Regions from separate parts of the Arthrobacter sp. GCM10027362 genome, predicted to be linked through region 1. Evidence: riboswitches for the same ligand, from Rfam matches in the RefSeq annotation. Region 1 holds a riboswitch; the other holds the start of a gene.
What was found. A riboswitch is a leader RNA that binds a small molecule or an ion and turns the genes downstream of it on or off. The one in region 1 is predicted to bind cyclic di-AMP.
Positions count from the first base shown of each region.

Region 2: it holds a riboswitch for cyclic di-AMP, as region 1 does, so the genes downstream of both, ACFQ36_RS07650 (M23 family metallopeptidase) here and ACFQ36_RS18750 (M23 family metallopeptidase) in region 1, are expected to answer to the same signal.

Region 1 covers NZ_JBHTML010000183.1:803-7,426, forward strand. Annotated here, with positions in the region: gene ACFQ36_RS18745 (C40 family peptidase) at 179-964, opposite strand; cyclic di-AMP (ydaO/yuaA leader) riboswitch at 970-1,139, opposite strand; gene ACFQ36_RS18750 (M23 family metallopeptidase) at 1,276-1,878, opposite strand; cyclic di-AMP (ydaO/yuaA leader) riboswitch at 2,039-2,269, opposite strand; gene ACFQ36_RS18755 (metal-dependent transcriptional regulator) at 2,422-3,117, opposite strand; gene serC (phosphoserine transaminase) at 3,386-4,519, shown strand; gene ACFQ36_RS18765 (DUF3027 domain-containing protein) at 4,682-5,239, opposite strand; gene ACFQ36_RS18770 (cold-shock protein) at 5,257-5,640, opposite strand; gene ACFQ36_RS18775 (hypothetical protein) at 5,961-6,143, shown strand; partial or broken gene ACFQ36_RS18780 (hypothetical protein) at 6,191-6,624, shown strand, end outside.
Region 2 covers NZ_JBHTML010000034.1:9,439-17,088, reverse strand. Annotated here, with positions in the region: gene ACFQ36_RS07665 (TM0106 family RecB-like putative nuclease) at 1-1,560, shown strand, start outside; gene ACFQ36_RS07660 (pyridoxamine 5'-phosphate oxidase family protein) at 1,625-2,050, shown strand; gene ACFQ36_RS07655 (FMN reductase) at 2,083-2,754, opposite strand; cyclic di-AMP (ydaO/yuaA leader) riboswitch at 3,920-4,120, shown strand; gene ACFQ36_RS07650 (M23 family metallopeptidase) at 4,182-4,802, shown strand; partial or broken gene ACFQ36_RS07645 (alcohol dehydrogenase catalytic domain-containing protein) at 4,955-5,248, shown strand; gene ACFQ36_RS07640 (hypothetical protein) at 5,338-5,688, opposite strand; gene ACFQ36_RS07635 (very short patch repair endonuclease) at 5,816-6,283, shown strand; gene ACFQ36_RS07630 (HAD family hydrolase) at 6,311-7,000, shown strand; gene ACFQ36_RS07625 (DUF4190 domain-containing protein) at 7,034-7,650, opposite strand, start outside.

The DNA of each region.
Region 1 (6,624 bases):
AGAGTAAATCCACCCATGCCCGCGGCGCCAACATTTCATTCCCACAGGCAAATGTGTCGCACCTCTATTAACGGGCATGAACGGGGTCCATTAATAGAGGTGCGACGGGCGGAGGCGGGTCCGAAAACGGACAAGGACCCGCCGCCCCTTCCGAGGCAGCGGGTCCTTGCGGACGGATTTAGCGGGACGGCCGGATGAAGACCGGGCCGGAACCGATGTAGGCGTCGGCCAGCACGGTGGTGTAGCCGGTCCAGCCGCCGTGGACGGCCTGGCCGTTGCCCACGTAGATGGCGATGTGGGGAACACCCGCGCCGGCGTCGTCATAGTAGATCAGGTCGCCCGGCTGCGGGGTGGAAACCTGGGTGCCGTAGGCGAAGAACTGCGCGGGGGCCAGGTCGCCGACGGAAATGCCGACCTGGCGCAGGGCGTTCTCGACCATGGCGGTGCAGTCCTGGGAGACGCCGATCTGGCCGTAGGCCGCGGCCACGAGGGAGGCACCCAGACCGCTGGCGGCAGCCTCGGCCTTGGCGGCCGGCTTCTCCACCGACGCTGCCTGAACGTTTGACCCGACGCCGGCCTCGGGCTGGGCGGCCTGTTCGGTCGCGCCAACATTGGCATCAACAGTGGCATCAACAGTGGTCTCGGCTGCGACCTCGACAACAGGCTCGGGGGCAGGGGTGGAGGTCACGCCCGCGCGCTCGAACTTGAGCTTGACGTTGGAGGCCTTGACGGTCTCGACCTGGATCCGGGTGGGGGCGGAGGATCCGGCCTGCACGGCCTTATGCTCGCCGCCGGCCTGTGCGGGAGCACCGACGGTCAGGACCAGCCCGGTAGCGGCGGCAATGACGGCGGCCTGGCGGCCAACGGATCCGGCGCTGGAGGAGACAGCCTTGGACATTGTCTCCAGCGGGTTGGTGTGGACAGGAGCCGCCCGATGGCGGCCCGCGGTGGTGCTCTTGGACACGGCTGATTACCTCTCCCCATGCCTACGAGGTGAGCTGTCGGGTTCGGATGGGAGTCACCCGGCCGCCGGACGCCTTCGCAATAAACCGAAGGTCCTGGCGACTTAACCCCTAGGGCTTCCGGGAAGCCCGCTAAGTGGGTCCCCCGCCTCTGCCGTGCGTTGGTTGCGAACGGACTTCGGATGGCGGCAGAGCTCGGCAATCCACCCGAAGGTGCCAGGCCCATCTCGGCCTGGCACGAGTTAGACGGTATACGATTTCTTCCAGCAAGTCACATTCCGATCACGGATCGGCGTGTCTTTGGTAACGAAGGTCACAGCCAGGACTTGGGGTCGACCATCTTGCCGTCGACGACGACCTCGAAATGCAGGTGGCAGCCGGTCGAATTGCCGGTGGTGCCGCTTTCGGCAATCAGGTCCCCGCGGGAGACCTTGGCGCCCTGCCGGGTGCTGATGCTCGTCAGATGGTTGTAGGTGGTCTCCAGGCCGTTGCCGTGGTCGATCACCACGCGGTTGCCGTACATGTCGACCCAGCCGGCGGATTTAATCGTTCCACCGGCGGCGGCATGCACGGGCGTGCCGCAGGGCACCCCATAGTCCTGGCCGGTATGCATCTCGCCGGCAGCGCCGGTGACCGGATTGATTCGCATGCCGAAGGGGGAGGTCATTTTCATGGCATCCATGGGCTGGGCCAGCGTGCCCTTGCTGCTGGTCGCCTCGACCTCGCCGCCGGAAGCCACCATGATCTGCTCGAGTTTGGCGTCCGCGTCGATATCGCTGGAAAGTCCGGAACGCTGGTAGTCCACCTTGACCTCCGCCGCGGCGGTGACCGCCGGGGACGAGGATCCCGGGACACCGGAGGCGCCCGCCGTCGTGGGCAGGGCCACGGTCAGCGCCATGCCGGAGACGGCTGCCACCAGGGCCGCCTTGTGGCCCAGCTCCCGGGCGGCCATTGCCAACGGGGAACGGGCCGGCTCGGCTGCACGACGGCGCCCCGCCTGTCCCGTACGCGGCCGCGCCTTAGCTGCCGGGGCGGCCGAACGACGGCGCCCCGAGGCTTTGTGTTCTGACAAAAGTCTTCCCTCTCCTGTGCGCCTGCGAAGTTAGCTGTCGGATTCGGGTCAGAAGAAAAACCCGGCTGCGCCCATGCGTCATCGGCCCCGGAGAGGATCTCCGTAGGACCGGTGTCGTATCGGCGCGGCTTCACCCCGAGGCAGCCGGGCTTCGGCCGGCTGCCGTATGTGGGTCCTCCGCCCCTGCCACCGCGGAACCTGTCGTTCCGCTGGCAGGGTTCGGCTGCGGAACAGGTAACGCCAATGTCTCGGCGCCGCAACCAACTATAGGGGCAAGGTGGAAGGCAGTAATAATCCCGTTATGTAAAAGATTCGTTTCAGGGCTCCGGCCGCGCAATCCCGCGGCTCCCGGACCCGGCCAGGCCGTCCCGCGGCGTGTCGGAAGGCCTAGCCGAGGGTAACGAAGATGTGGGCGGCCACCTCGGGCGGCAGCTCCAGCGCGCCCTCGACGCCCGGCACGCGCACGGAAATGTACTCCCCCACCGCCTCGAGCGCCAGTTCGGCCCCGGGCTTCAACCCGCCCTCTTCGAGCTGCTGCAGCAGTTCGGGGTCCACCTGGATCGGCTCGGCCAGCCGGGCAATGACCACCTGCTGTCCCGGCGTGTAATGCTTCATGGCCTCGGTGAGATTAACCACACCTTCCCCGAAGACGGCCGCCGGCTGCCCGCCCAAGGCTTCCAGCCCGGGAATCGGATTCCCGTACGGGGAGACCTCGGGTTTGCCCAGCAGTTCGTAAAGCCGCTGTTCGACCCGCTCGCTCATGACATGCTCCCAGCGGCACGCTTCATCGTGCACGTAGGCCCAGTCCAGCCCGATCACATCGGAGAGCAGCCGCTCGGCCAGCCGGTGCTTTCGCATCACTTCGGTGGCCCGCTGGCGGCCCTGTTCGGTCAATTCCAAGTGCCGGTCCCCGGTGACCACCACGAGCCCGTCGCGTTCCATCCGGCCGATCGTCTGGGAGACGGTGGGACCGGAGTGGCGCAGGCGCTCGGCAATCCGGGCCCGCAGCGCGACGATGTTCTCCTCTTCCAACTCGAGGATGGTACGCAGGTACATCTCGGTGGTGTCGATGAGATCGGTCACGGAATCCTTACTCCTTGGTTTTGCCAGGGCCTCCTTGGTTCTTGCCAGGGCGGCACATTCCCCGTCCCAAGCCTAACCGCTGCGCCCGAGCACAGCACAAACGCGGTGCCGGCACGATGCAAACGGAGCGGAGCCCCCTCAGGTCACCGGCTAACGGCCCCGCCGGCAACTGAGGCAGAATTAACGGTGGTTCGACCGCGGATCAGTGCGGCGAACCACCGCAGCGATCCGACGAGCCAGCAGTGCCCCCTGCTAGGAAGAGTTACTCATGAGCGAGCCCCAGTCCATTCGCATCCCCGCCGACCTGCTGCCCGAGGACGGGCGCTTCGGTGCCGGCCCGTCCAAGGTCCGCCCGGAGCAGATCGACGCCCTGGTCGCCGCGGGCAAGAACCTGCTGGGCACCTCCCACCGGCAGGCGCCGGTGAAGAACCTCGTCGGCAGCGTGCGCGAGGGGCTGAAGGAGTTCTTCAAGGCGCCCGGGGGCTACGAGGTCATCCTCGGCGTCGGCGGTTCCACCGCCTTCTGGGACGTGGCCACCTTCGGACTGGTCGAGCGCAAGGCCCAGCACCTGTCCTTCGGCGAGTTCAGCTCCAAGTTCGCCAAGGCCACCAACAACGCCCCGTTCCTGGATCAGTCCACCATTATTGAGTCGGAAACCGGCAGCAGGCCCGAGCCGCAGGCCGAGGCCGGCGTCGATGTCTACGCCTGGGCCCAGAACGAGACCTCCACCGGCGTGGCCGCTCCGGTCAGGCGCGTGGACGGGGCCGACGACGGCGCGCTGCTGCTGATCGACGCGACCTCCGCCGCCGGCGGCCTGGACGTGGACCTGGCCGAGTCCGATGTCTACTACTTCGCCCCGCAGAAGAACTTCGCCTCCGACGGCGGCCTGTGGCTGGGCATGTTCTCCCCGGCCGCACTGGAGCGCGCCGCCACGATCGGGGCGACGGACCGGTGGATCCCGGACTTCCTGAACCTGCAGACGGCGATCGACAACTCGCTGAAGAACCAGACCTACAACACGCCGGCGCTGGCCACCCTGGTCACCCTGAACAACCAGATCGAATGGCTCAATGCCAACGGCGGCCTGGAGTTCGCCGCCAAGCGGACCGCGGACTCCGCCGGCCGGGTCTACAGCTGGGCCGAGGCGTCCCCGGTGGCCAGCCCGTACGTGGCCAACCCGGAACACCGCTCCAATGTCATCGCCACGATCGATTTCGACGAGTCGGTGGACGCCGCCGCGGTGGCCAAGGCGCTGCGGGCCAACGGCGTCGTGGACGTGGAGCCGTACCGCAAGCTCGGCCGCAACCAGCTGCGCATCGCGACCTTCGTGGCCATCGAGCCGGACGATGTCAGCGCCCTGCTGGCCTGCATCGACTACGTGCTCAGCCAGCTCCACGGCTAAGGGCCGGGCACTCCCGCAAAGGATCAGGCCGAGGGCCCGCCCGGTGCATAAATGGCAGGGGCAGAAACCGCAGGGGCTCCGGTCCGGCTTCGTGCCGGACCGGAGCCCCTGCGTTAAGGTCTTGGCGTTCAGGCCGGAGGCAGCCGGCCGAATCGTGGCCTGCTAGGACGAAGCCTCGCCCGTGTCGCCCGTGTCCTCCGCGGACTCGTCCCGGAGCCCGGCCGCCCCGGTGTCCGTGCCGGAGCCGTCGCCGCCGGCCCCGGCGGGGGCATCGGCGGACTGCTGTCCGGCACCCGCTTCGGCGGCCGCAGCCTCCGTTTCGGGCCCAGCCTCCGGCTCAGGCACGTCCTCGGGCCGGATCCGGTCCGCCCACGGCACCCACTCCGGTGCGAGCAGGGAGTCTTCGGACGGCAGCAGGCCCACCTCGCAGACGGTGGCCGCCTTCCCGCGCGGCACCCGGGCCACGGTGGCATACCAGTGCCACCCCCGGTAACCGGCCAGCTTGGCTTCGAAACGATGCAGCACCAGCCGCTCCCCCTCCGCTGAGGCGGACACGTGGGCGCCGACCTGTTCGGCGGGGGCAATGGTGAGCACGCCCGCGCGGGCGCTGTCCACGGCCGCCGCCAGCACCGCATCCAGCTTGGGTATCCGGCGGCCGGCCGGGCGCCGCGGCGCAGCCGCCGCTGTGCCGGCTTCCGGTTCGATGAGATTCTCAGCCATTGATTCCCTTCCCGGGCCTAGGCGTCGAGGTCGTCGGCCACCCGGCGCAGCACCGCGGCCACCTTGGTGGCGTGGGACTTGTCCGGGTAACGGCCCTTGCGCAGCCCGTTGGAAATGCCGTCCAGGAGCTTGATGAGGTCCTCGACAATCACGGCCATGTCCTCGGCCGGCTTGCGGGTAGCCCGGACAATGGATGGTGCCGCCTCGAGGATCCGGACCGACAGCGCCTGCGCGCCGCGCTTGCCGGTGGCGATGCCGAATTCCATCCGCGTTCCCGACTTGACTTCCTTGACGCCCGCAGGCAGCGCGGACGCATGCAGGAACACCTCCTGCCCGTCATCCGTCGCCAGGAAACCGAAACCCTTGTCCGCGTCGAACCACTTAACCTTGCCGATAGGCACTTCTATTACCTCGTTCTACAGTTTCTGCAGTTCCCAAGTCCTGCATGCCTTCACGTTCTGTACGCCGGTTCCCGGGCCCGTCCGATTCCGCCGGCGCTTCACCCATCCGCTCCCGAGGCAGCCGAGGGCTGCCGGCAGCGCGGGTGCGCCCCGGCGGGGAAGTCCTTATCTAGATTAGCCTGTCCCGCCCGGCCATGGATCTTGCCGCGTCCTTTGCCGCGTTCCTGTCCGCTGTTAGCGTTATAGCCATGTCCGGCTCCGATCCTTCGCCCCGTCCTGCCCGATCCCCGGAATCCTCCCCGGCTGCCGCAGCTGCCACAGTGGCGGCCGTGGTGCTCTGCGCGGCGGGCCTGCTGAGCCTGGGCGCCGTCCTCGCGAATGCCTGGGCCGGAACTCCGGCGTGGACCGGATTCCCGTGGATCGCATTCTTCGGCCTGCCCGCGGCCTTCATCCTGATGCTCGGTCTTGTGGTGCGCAGCATCCGGCGGCGCCGCTCGCTGTAGGGATTGGGGCGCTCCCGGGGCTCCCGGACAGGGGTACGGTTAATCCGATGTCCTCCATCCGTGCCTTGGCCGACGACCTGGCCGCCCGCACCGACCAGCAGTTGCGGGCGCTGCTGGCCGCCCGGCCCGATTTGTGCCATCCCCCGGTGCCGGACTTTTCCGCGCTGGCCGCCCGCGCCTGTACCCGGATCAGTCTCCAGCGCACCCTCGAAAACGTGTCCCGGCCCCAGCTGGATGTGCTGGAGGCCGTGGTCCTGGCCAGCGATAAGGACGCCGGCCGGGCCGCGGACGCCACCACGCTGCAGCCGCTGCTGCGTCCGCCCTCCGGCCGTGCCACCCTCAGGCAGCTGGACGGGTATCTGGCCCGACTCCACGCACTGGCCCTGCTGGTGCGTGTGCCGGCCGCTTCCGGTCCGGAGCCAGCACCCCGGCGCCCGGCCTACTTGCCGGCGAGCAACCTGGAGGAGGTGCTGGGCCCCTA
Region 2 (7,650 bases), on a different contig from region 1:
GACCTGGTCATCGCCGCCGGCTGCGAATACCAGATGCTGCGGAAGCTGGACGAAAAGCTCGGCCGCTGCCCCGTGGCGCAGTTCCCCGTCGACGAGCTGCAGGCCCGGGCCGCGGCGCTCGGGGACGCGCACGAGCAACGGGTCCTGCAAGGTTTCCGGGACCGCTTCGGCGCCGGCGTCGTCGAAATCCAACCGGCAGCGGAGTACACGCGCGAGGTGCTGGCGGCCAAGCGGGAAGAGTCCCTGGCCGCGCTTCGGTCCGGCGCCGACGTAGTCTTCCAGGCGTGTTTCTTCGACGGTTCCTTCCATGGCCGCTCGGACTTCCTCGTGAAGGAGGACGACGGCGGCGGGCGGTACGCGGTCTACGACAGCAAGCTGGCCCGCCACGCCAAGGCCACCGCCCTGCTCCAGCTGGCGGCCTATGCGCAGCAGCTGCTCCAGGCGGGCATCCCGACCTCGCCGACGGTCTCACTGGTCCTGGGCGACGGCGTGCGCAGCGGGCACGGCCTGGCGGAGCTGCTGCCGGAGCTTCGGGACCGCCGGAACCGGTTCCTGCAGATCACCGCGGAACACCGCGCCCAGGACCGGCCGGTGCGCTGGGGAGACAGCCGGTACACCGCCTGCGGCCGCTGCGACTACTGTGCCGAACAGGTCCGCGAGCACCGGGACCTGCTGCTGGTAGCCAAAATGAATGCCTCCCGCCGGCGGAAGCTGATCGCGGCCGGGATCAGCACGATTGACGAACTGGCCGCCATGGAACTGCCCGCCGGCGGGGCCGCGGACAGCGCGCTGGCCGGGCTGCGGGACCAGGCCCGGATGCAGACCGGCCTGCAGCGCCCTGACGGTACGGCCAGCTTCACGGACCGGCACGGTGGACTCCGCACCGCCGGTTACCGGGTCCTGCCGTCCAACACGCTGGCCGAGCTTCCGCAGCCCGATCCCGGGGATATTTTCCTCGACTTCGAGTCGGATCCGCTCTGGCAGGACGGGGCCGGAGGATGGGGGCTGGAATACCTGTGCGGCGTGGTCGAGAACCCGTCCCACCCGCACGGCCATCCGCCGTTCAGGGCATTCTGGGCCCACAGCCGCGAAGAGGAAGCCCGCGCCCTCGCCGGCTTCCTGGACTATGTGGCCGAACGCCGCAGGCGCTTCCCGCACCTGCGCATCTACCACTATGCAAATTACGAGCAGGCCGCCCTGCGGCGGCTGTCCCGGCAGCACGGCATCGGCGAGGAGGCCGTGGACGCGCTGCTGGACGGGGGGATCCTGGTGGACCTCTACGACACGGTCCGGCGCAGCCTGCTGATCTCGGAGAGCTCCTACAGCATCAAGAAGCTCGAGCCGCTGTACATGGGCACGAGCCTGCGGACCGGGGACGTGACCGACGCCGGCGCCTCCGTGGTTGCCTATGCCCGGTACTGCCAGGCGCGGGACGCGGGCCGTTTGGACGAGGCAGCCCGGATCCTCGCCGGCATCAGCGACTACAACGAGTATGACTGCCGCTCCACCCGCGAACTGCGCAACTGGCTGCTCCGGCTGGCCGCGCGGCCGGCCGGATGATGTTGCGGGAACCTTTGGCAACGGCGGCTCCCCATTTTTCTACGAATTGTAGAAAAATGGTTCCATGATGTTCAACCATGATGACCCAATCCTTGAGCTCACGGACGAACAGTCCTGGAAGCTGCTGGCGAATACCAAACATGGCCGCATCGTCCTGTCCGCAGCCGGCGAAACGGACATCTTCCCAATCAACTACCTCGTGCACGACGGGGTGCTGCTGATGCGCAGCGCGCCCGGCACCAAGCTGGCCGAGGTAACCATCAATGACAAGGTTGTCTTCGAGACGGACGGCATCACCAGCGACGAGGCCTGGAGCGTGGTCGTCAAGGGCACCGCCCGCGTGCTGCAGTCCGGCGAGGAGATCGCCAGGGCGGAATCGTTCGGACTCAAGACCTGGGTCCCGACGCTGAAGGACTTCTATATCGAGGTGAAGCCGGAGCGGATCAGCGGCCGGCACTTCAACCTCGGCGAGCAGCCCGAGCGCATGTAGCCCCGGCGGCACGGCAGGGCCCGCCGGCTCCGCTAATGCCCGACCTGCGCCAGGATCTCCTCGAAGCTCAGCGACTCAATACCCCCGCGCCCCTGCTCGACGGCCGGAGCCTGTTCGACCAGGGCAACAAGTTCGCCGGCGGCGCGGTCCGACCGCCCCACCAAGGCGGTGCCGCCGTCTCCGGCACCCCAGTCCTCCGGAGCCGCGAACACCACTGTCTGCACGGTCCGTGCCCGCAGGTAGCTGAACAGCGGCCGGATGGCGTAGTCCAAGGCCAGCGAATGCCTGGCCGATCCGCCCGTGGCACCGAGCAGCACGGGCTTGCCGGCCAGGGACTCCTTGCCGATGACATCAAAAAAAGACTTGAACAGCCCGCTGTAGGAGGCACTGAAGACCGGCGTGACGGCAATCAGCGCGTCGGCGGCGGTCACGGCGTCGATCATCTCCTGCAGCCTCGGGGCGGCATAGCCGGTGACCATGTTGTTGGCAATGTCCACCGCATACTCGCGCAGCTCGAAGGTCTGCACCTGCGCCGCAACGCCCGCGGCCTCGAACTTGCCGGCGGCGGACTTGGCCAACTGGTCGGCCAGCAGGCGGCTCGACGAGGGCACGCCCAGGCCTGCGGACAGGACAACGATCTTGCGATCCGACACCATAAACTCCTCAACTGTTCGGCACTCGGCAATTTCCACTGCCAGTTTCATGCAAATGCATCCATACCGGAAAACCTTATCCCCTCCAGGTTTATTCCGAAGCGGACTTATCCACAGGCCCCGCCGGCCCCCTGGCCCGAGCGAAGTGCCGGGGTTTAGCGTGGGTCCTGTCAGCCCGCTTGCACCACCGGCACATTCAGCTCAGGAGCAATCATGGACCCACCCACTCTCACCGATGCCCGCACCATCATTGCCGCCGCACGGTTTGGCAGCATCGACTTTTCCATTAATACGTAACAAGGCCTTCACCTTGCGTGCCTTCGACATCCAGACCAAGGACCTGGGCGCCAATGCCCAACCGGGCAACCAGTCCCACGGCATCCATGCAGCAACCGCGGCCGGATCGTGATCTTCGCCGGCGGCATTCCGATCGGCCGCAACGGCACGGTGGCTGGGACCATCGGCGGCAGCGGCGAGAGGACCAGGCCACCGCGGAAGCCGGCGCCGCGGCACTCTGACACCCGGCAGTCCCGGGCAGCACATGAAGTTGGGGGAAGATTCATGACCGACCTTGGGCGCATCTACCGGTTGCGGCTGGGCCTGCGCTGGCTTGCCGTTCTGGCAGCGACCTGGCTGGGAGCCAGCCTGCTGACGGCAACGGCAACCGGCGGGTCCGGAGCGCCACCATACCCGCCAGCCAATATCGTTCCGCCTGCGCTGCTGCTGGCCGGCCTGGGCCTGGCCACCCTTAGGCAAAACTCGCAGGACAGGCGGCGCAGGGATCCGCGGCGGCACTTCAGCAAGGAACAGTGCCGCGAAGGACTGGACCGCGCCGGCGGCAGCTGCGAACTGGAGGCCGGACGCGGGCGCCGGTGCCCCCGGGCTGCCACGCGCGGCCTCCATTTCCATCCCTGGTCCGGCGGTGGATCCACCACCATGGAAAACTTTGTGGCCGCCTGCAGCCGCTGCAAACGGCTCCGAAAGCCGGGCTTTCCCTCCCCCGGGATGCAGGAGCGGCTCCAGCACCGCCGCCGGGCTTATTTCCCGGCTGGAACGCCGGTGACAGCCGGCGAGCGCAATCCGGTTTCCGGCCGGAGCCCCGCCTGGCTGGCTGGCTGAGCCGGATTAGTGACCAAAGACACCCATTCCAAATTTGTAACGATTCGTGTCGTTTCGGTAAATTTGCTTGCAATGACACCCCATGGCGGGTATCAGCCTGGTCCGTCCGCCGAACCCTGTCAACGTACCAGCCCAAAGAACACACGGACAGGGGTGGAGGAACCACCGTCGGCGTCATTGGCGCCTTGGGGTGAAGCCCGTCAGCGCGGATGCGGCCTGCTCGCCGCCTGCTGACTTGGCCGAGACGAACTCTCTCTCGAATCCGACAGCTAACTTCGCAGGCGTGTAGAGAGGATCCCCCCTTGATCAGGCATTCGTCTGCCCGCGGGCGCCACCGCGCCCACAAGGCTCCTTCGCCGATGAGGCGGTTGGGCAACTTCGCCGGACTGGCCGCAGCCGCGGCCGGCATGATTGCAGCCGCCGCGCTCCCCCCGGCCACGGCCCAGGGGCAGCACCAGGTCTCGGGCCTGCCCGGGGCCCGGGCCGCCGCCATGACCCCGGTTGATGTCAGCGTCCCGGCGGAGCAGAAGCTGGCTTTCGACCGTTCTTCCGTCGCCAGCAAGGCTGCTGCCGCCAAACCGGCCAGCGGCGCCCGCCTGGCGGCACCCGTGAAGAAAATGAACACCAGTTCCGGATTCGGCCATCGGATCAACCCGGTCACGGGCGCTCCCGGTGAATTCCACAACGGCCTGGACTTCGCCCATCCCTGCGGTACGCCGGTCACGGCGGCCAAGGCCGGAAAGGTAGTCGAGGCGTCCTCGAGCCCCTATGGATACGGCAACCGCATTGTGGTCGACCACGGCAGCGGTGTAAAGACCACCTACAACCATCTCCAGGCCATTGGCGTGCGTCAGGGACAGCAGGTGGCCCAGGGCCAGAAGATCGCCGATCTGGGCACCACCGGCAACTCCACCGGCTGCCACCTGCATTTCGAGGTCATGCTCAAGGGCAAGGCAGTCGACCCGAAGGGCTGGCTCTAAGACCTGGCCCGGCGCCCGCCGCGGCGGATCCCCGCATCCCGCCCCAAGGGCGGCCTCTCTGGCCGCGTCATCCGATCCGGGCTAGCGTGAAATGCGCCGCAGTTGGCCGAGCCATCGCCCATGCTCCGCACAGGGCCGGGGAGGATCCGCCCATGAGCGGAAACAGGGCCGTTGCCGACAAGGAACCCGGGACCGGGGAGGCCATCGACACCGGCTACCCGACCTTCGAACTCAGGGACGGCCCCGGAGTCAGCCCCGCCAACGTCGGGCGCAGGGTCCCGCACGGGGCCATCCCGCGGACGGTGGCGACGAACATCTGCGGCTCGGACCGGCACATGGTGCGCGGCCGCACCACCGCCCCGGCGGATTTGGTCCTGGGGCATGAGATCACCGGCGAGGTGGTCGGGACCGGCCCGGACGTGGAGTTCGCCAAGGCCGGCGCCATCCCGCTCGAGGACGCCCCGCGCGGCTACGCCGAGTTCGACGCCGGCGCCGCGGCCAAGTACGTGCTCGAGCCGCACGACTACGTGAGGGCCTAACCGGGATCGGGGTAGGGCGGTTGACGCGTCGGTGCCGCCTCACCGACAATCCGGGCGCCGACGACCTTGCCCCTGAGATCCACCACCTCAAGCGGAGCCGCCTCCGGCTCCGTGGCCGGCCGCCGGCCGCCGAGGACCCGCTCCACCGCCGGACGGATCCGCTGTGCGTAGGCAGCGTTGCATTGCTCCTCGGATTCCCACACGTCGATATAGCGCAGTCCGCCGCTGTCCTTGCGCATGCACAGGTGCAGGATGAGTCCGTCGAAGGGCTCCGTCCCCATGGCTTCCACGACCCGCCGGTAGGTGTCGTCGTCCACGGGCAGGTCCTGGCTGAACGCAAAAACCATCGTTCCCGCCTCCTCCAGCATGATTGGCTTCGGTTCCGGATGGGTACCTTCTACAGAGGACCTGGGGCGGAGGCCTTGTCAAGGCCTGCCTGCCCCGCCCGCGTGGGCTGGCCCATAGACTTGGACCATGGCCGATGTGTTCACGCCCGAGCAGCGCAGCGCGAACATGTCCCGGATCCGTGGCAAGGACACGAAGCCGGAACTGGTGGTGCGCCGGCTGCTGCATGCCCGGGGCTTCCGCTACCGCCTGCATGGCAGTGCCGCAGGCAGCACGCTGCCGGGCAAGCCGGATCTGGTCTTCGCCGGGCGGCGGAAAGTCATTTTTGTCAACGGCTGCTTCTGGCACCTGCACGACTGCAGGGTGGGCCGGCACGGGCCCTCGTCCAACGTGGAGTTTTGGGAGGCAAAGCGCGCCCGGAGCGCGGAACGGGACGCCGCCGCCAATGCCGCGTTGCGGGAGGCGGGCTGGGACGTGCTGACCGTCTGGGAGTGCGAACTGAAGAAAACCTCGGACCTGGCCCCGCTTGAGGAGCGGCTGATCGCCTTCCTGGGCGGGGCGCAGGCTCCGGATGCCCGGATCCCCCAGCCGCGGTAGCGGACCGCCGATCGAAAGGAAGCAGCCATGGAGCAGCAGTCCGACCGCAAGCGCGGCGTCCTCTTCGACGTCGACGGAACGCTGGTGGACTCGAACTACCTGCACACGCTGGCCTGGTGGCAGGCCTTCCGCCGGTGCGGCCATGACATCCCGATGGCCTCCATCCACCGTGCCGTGGGCATGGGCGGCAGGAGGCTGATCGCCCACCTGCTGGGCAATCATCGCAATGCGGAGGATGACGGGCTGCTGGAGGAAACCCATACGGCGGTCTTTTCCACCTTCTGGCCGTCGCTGCGCCCGCTCGACGGCGCCCGGGACCTGATCCGGCGCTGCGCCGAGGCGGGCCTGGGGACCGTCCTGGCCAGTTCGGCCAGGCAGGAAGAGCTGGCGGTGCTGCGCCGCGTGGTCGACGCCGATGCCTGGCTGGCGGCCGCGACCAGTTCCTCCGATGCCAAGCGGAGCAAGCCGGCCCCGGACATCCTCGAGGCCGCGCTGCGGGCCGGCGGCCTGCAGGCCGCCGGCGCGGTCTTCGTCGGCGACGCCGTCTGGGACGTCCTCGCCGCCGCCGAACTCAAGATCCCAACCATCGGCCTGACCTGCGGCGCCACCAGCGAGGCCGAACTGCGGGAGGCCGGCGCCGTCGAAATCTACGCCAGCCCCGCGGCGCTGCTGGACGCATTCGCCGGCAGCAGGCTCGGTGGACTCGCCCGCGCCTGAAAGTGCGCCGACGCGTGCCCGCGGGCGGGCGCGTCAGCGGCGGCCCTGGTCCCCCGGACCAGCCGAAATGCACTCGACGCGCCCGTTGCCGGCATTGCTGGAGATCCGCTGCCCGTCCAGGACGACCTCGCAGCTGGCATGGCCGTCCGGCACGGAAACCGTGACCGCCCCGATCGGCAGGCCGGTGTAGCGGAACTCTTCCTCCCAGTTGCCGCTGACCTGCCGGTCCACGGTCTGGCTGCCGTTGAAGTAGGTGACGGTGGCCGGCGCGCTGGTCGTCACCCGGTACCTGACGGTGTGGTCCCCCATTGTCCGGACCACAAAGTAGGTCAGGAACGCCGTGACCGCCCCGGCGATGAGGATACCCAGCACGCCGAGCACCATGCCGGACACCGCCAGCGACTTCTTCTGCCGCTGCACCAGCGCAACGATGCCGAAGACCAGGGCGAGCAGCCCGAGGATCAGGCTGAGCATGCCGATGACCGGGATCAGGGCGAAAACGACCGCAACGATGCCCAGCACCAGCGCCGTGACGGCCAGGCCGGACTTCGGCCGGGCCTGGTAGCCGTAGTCCGGCGTCGCGTAGCCCGGCGGTCCATAGGCCGGCGGGGCCGGGGGTGTCCCGTAGGGAGCGGAGTGCACCTGGTCCC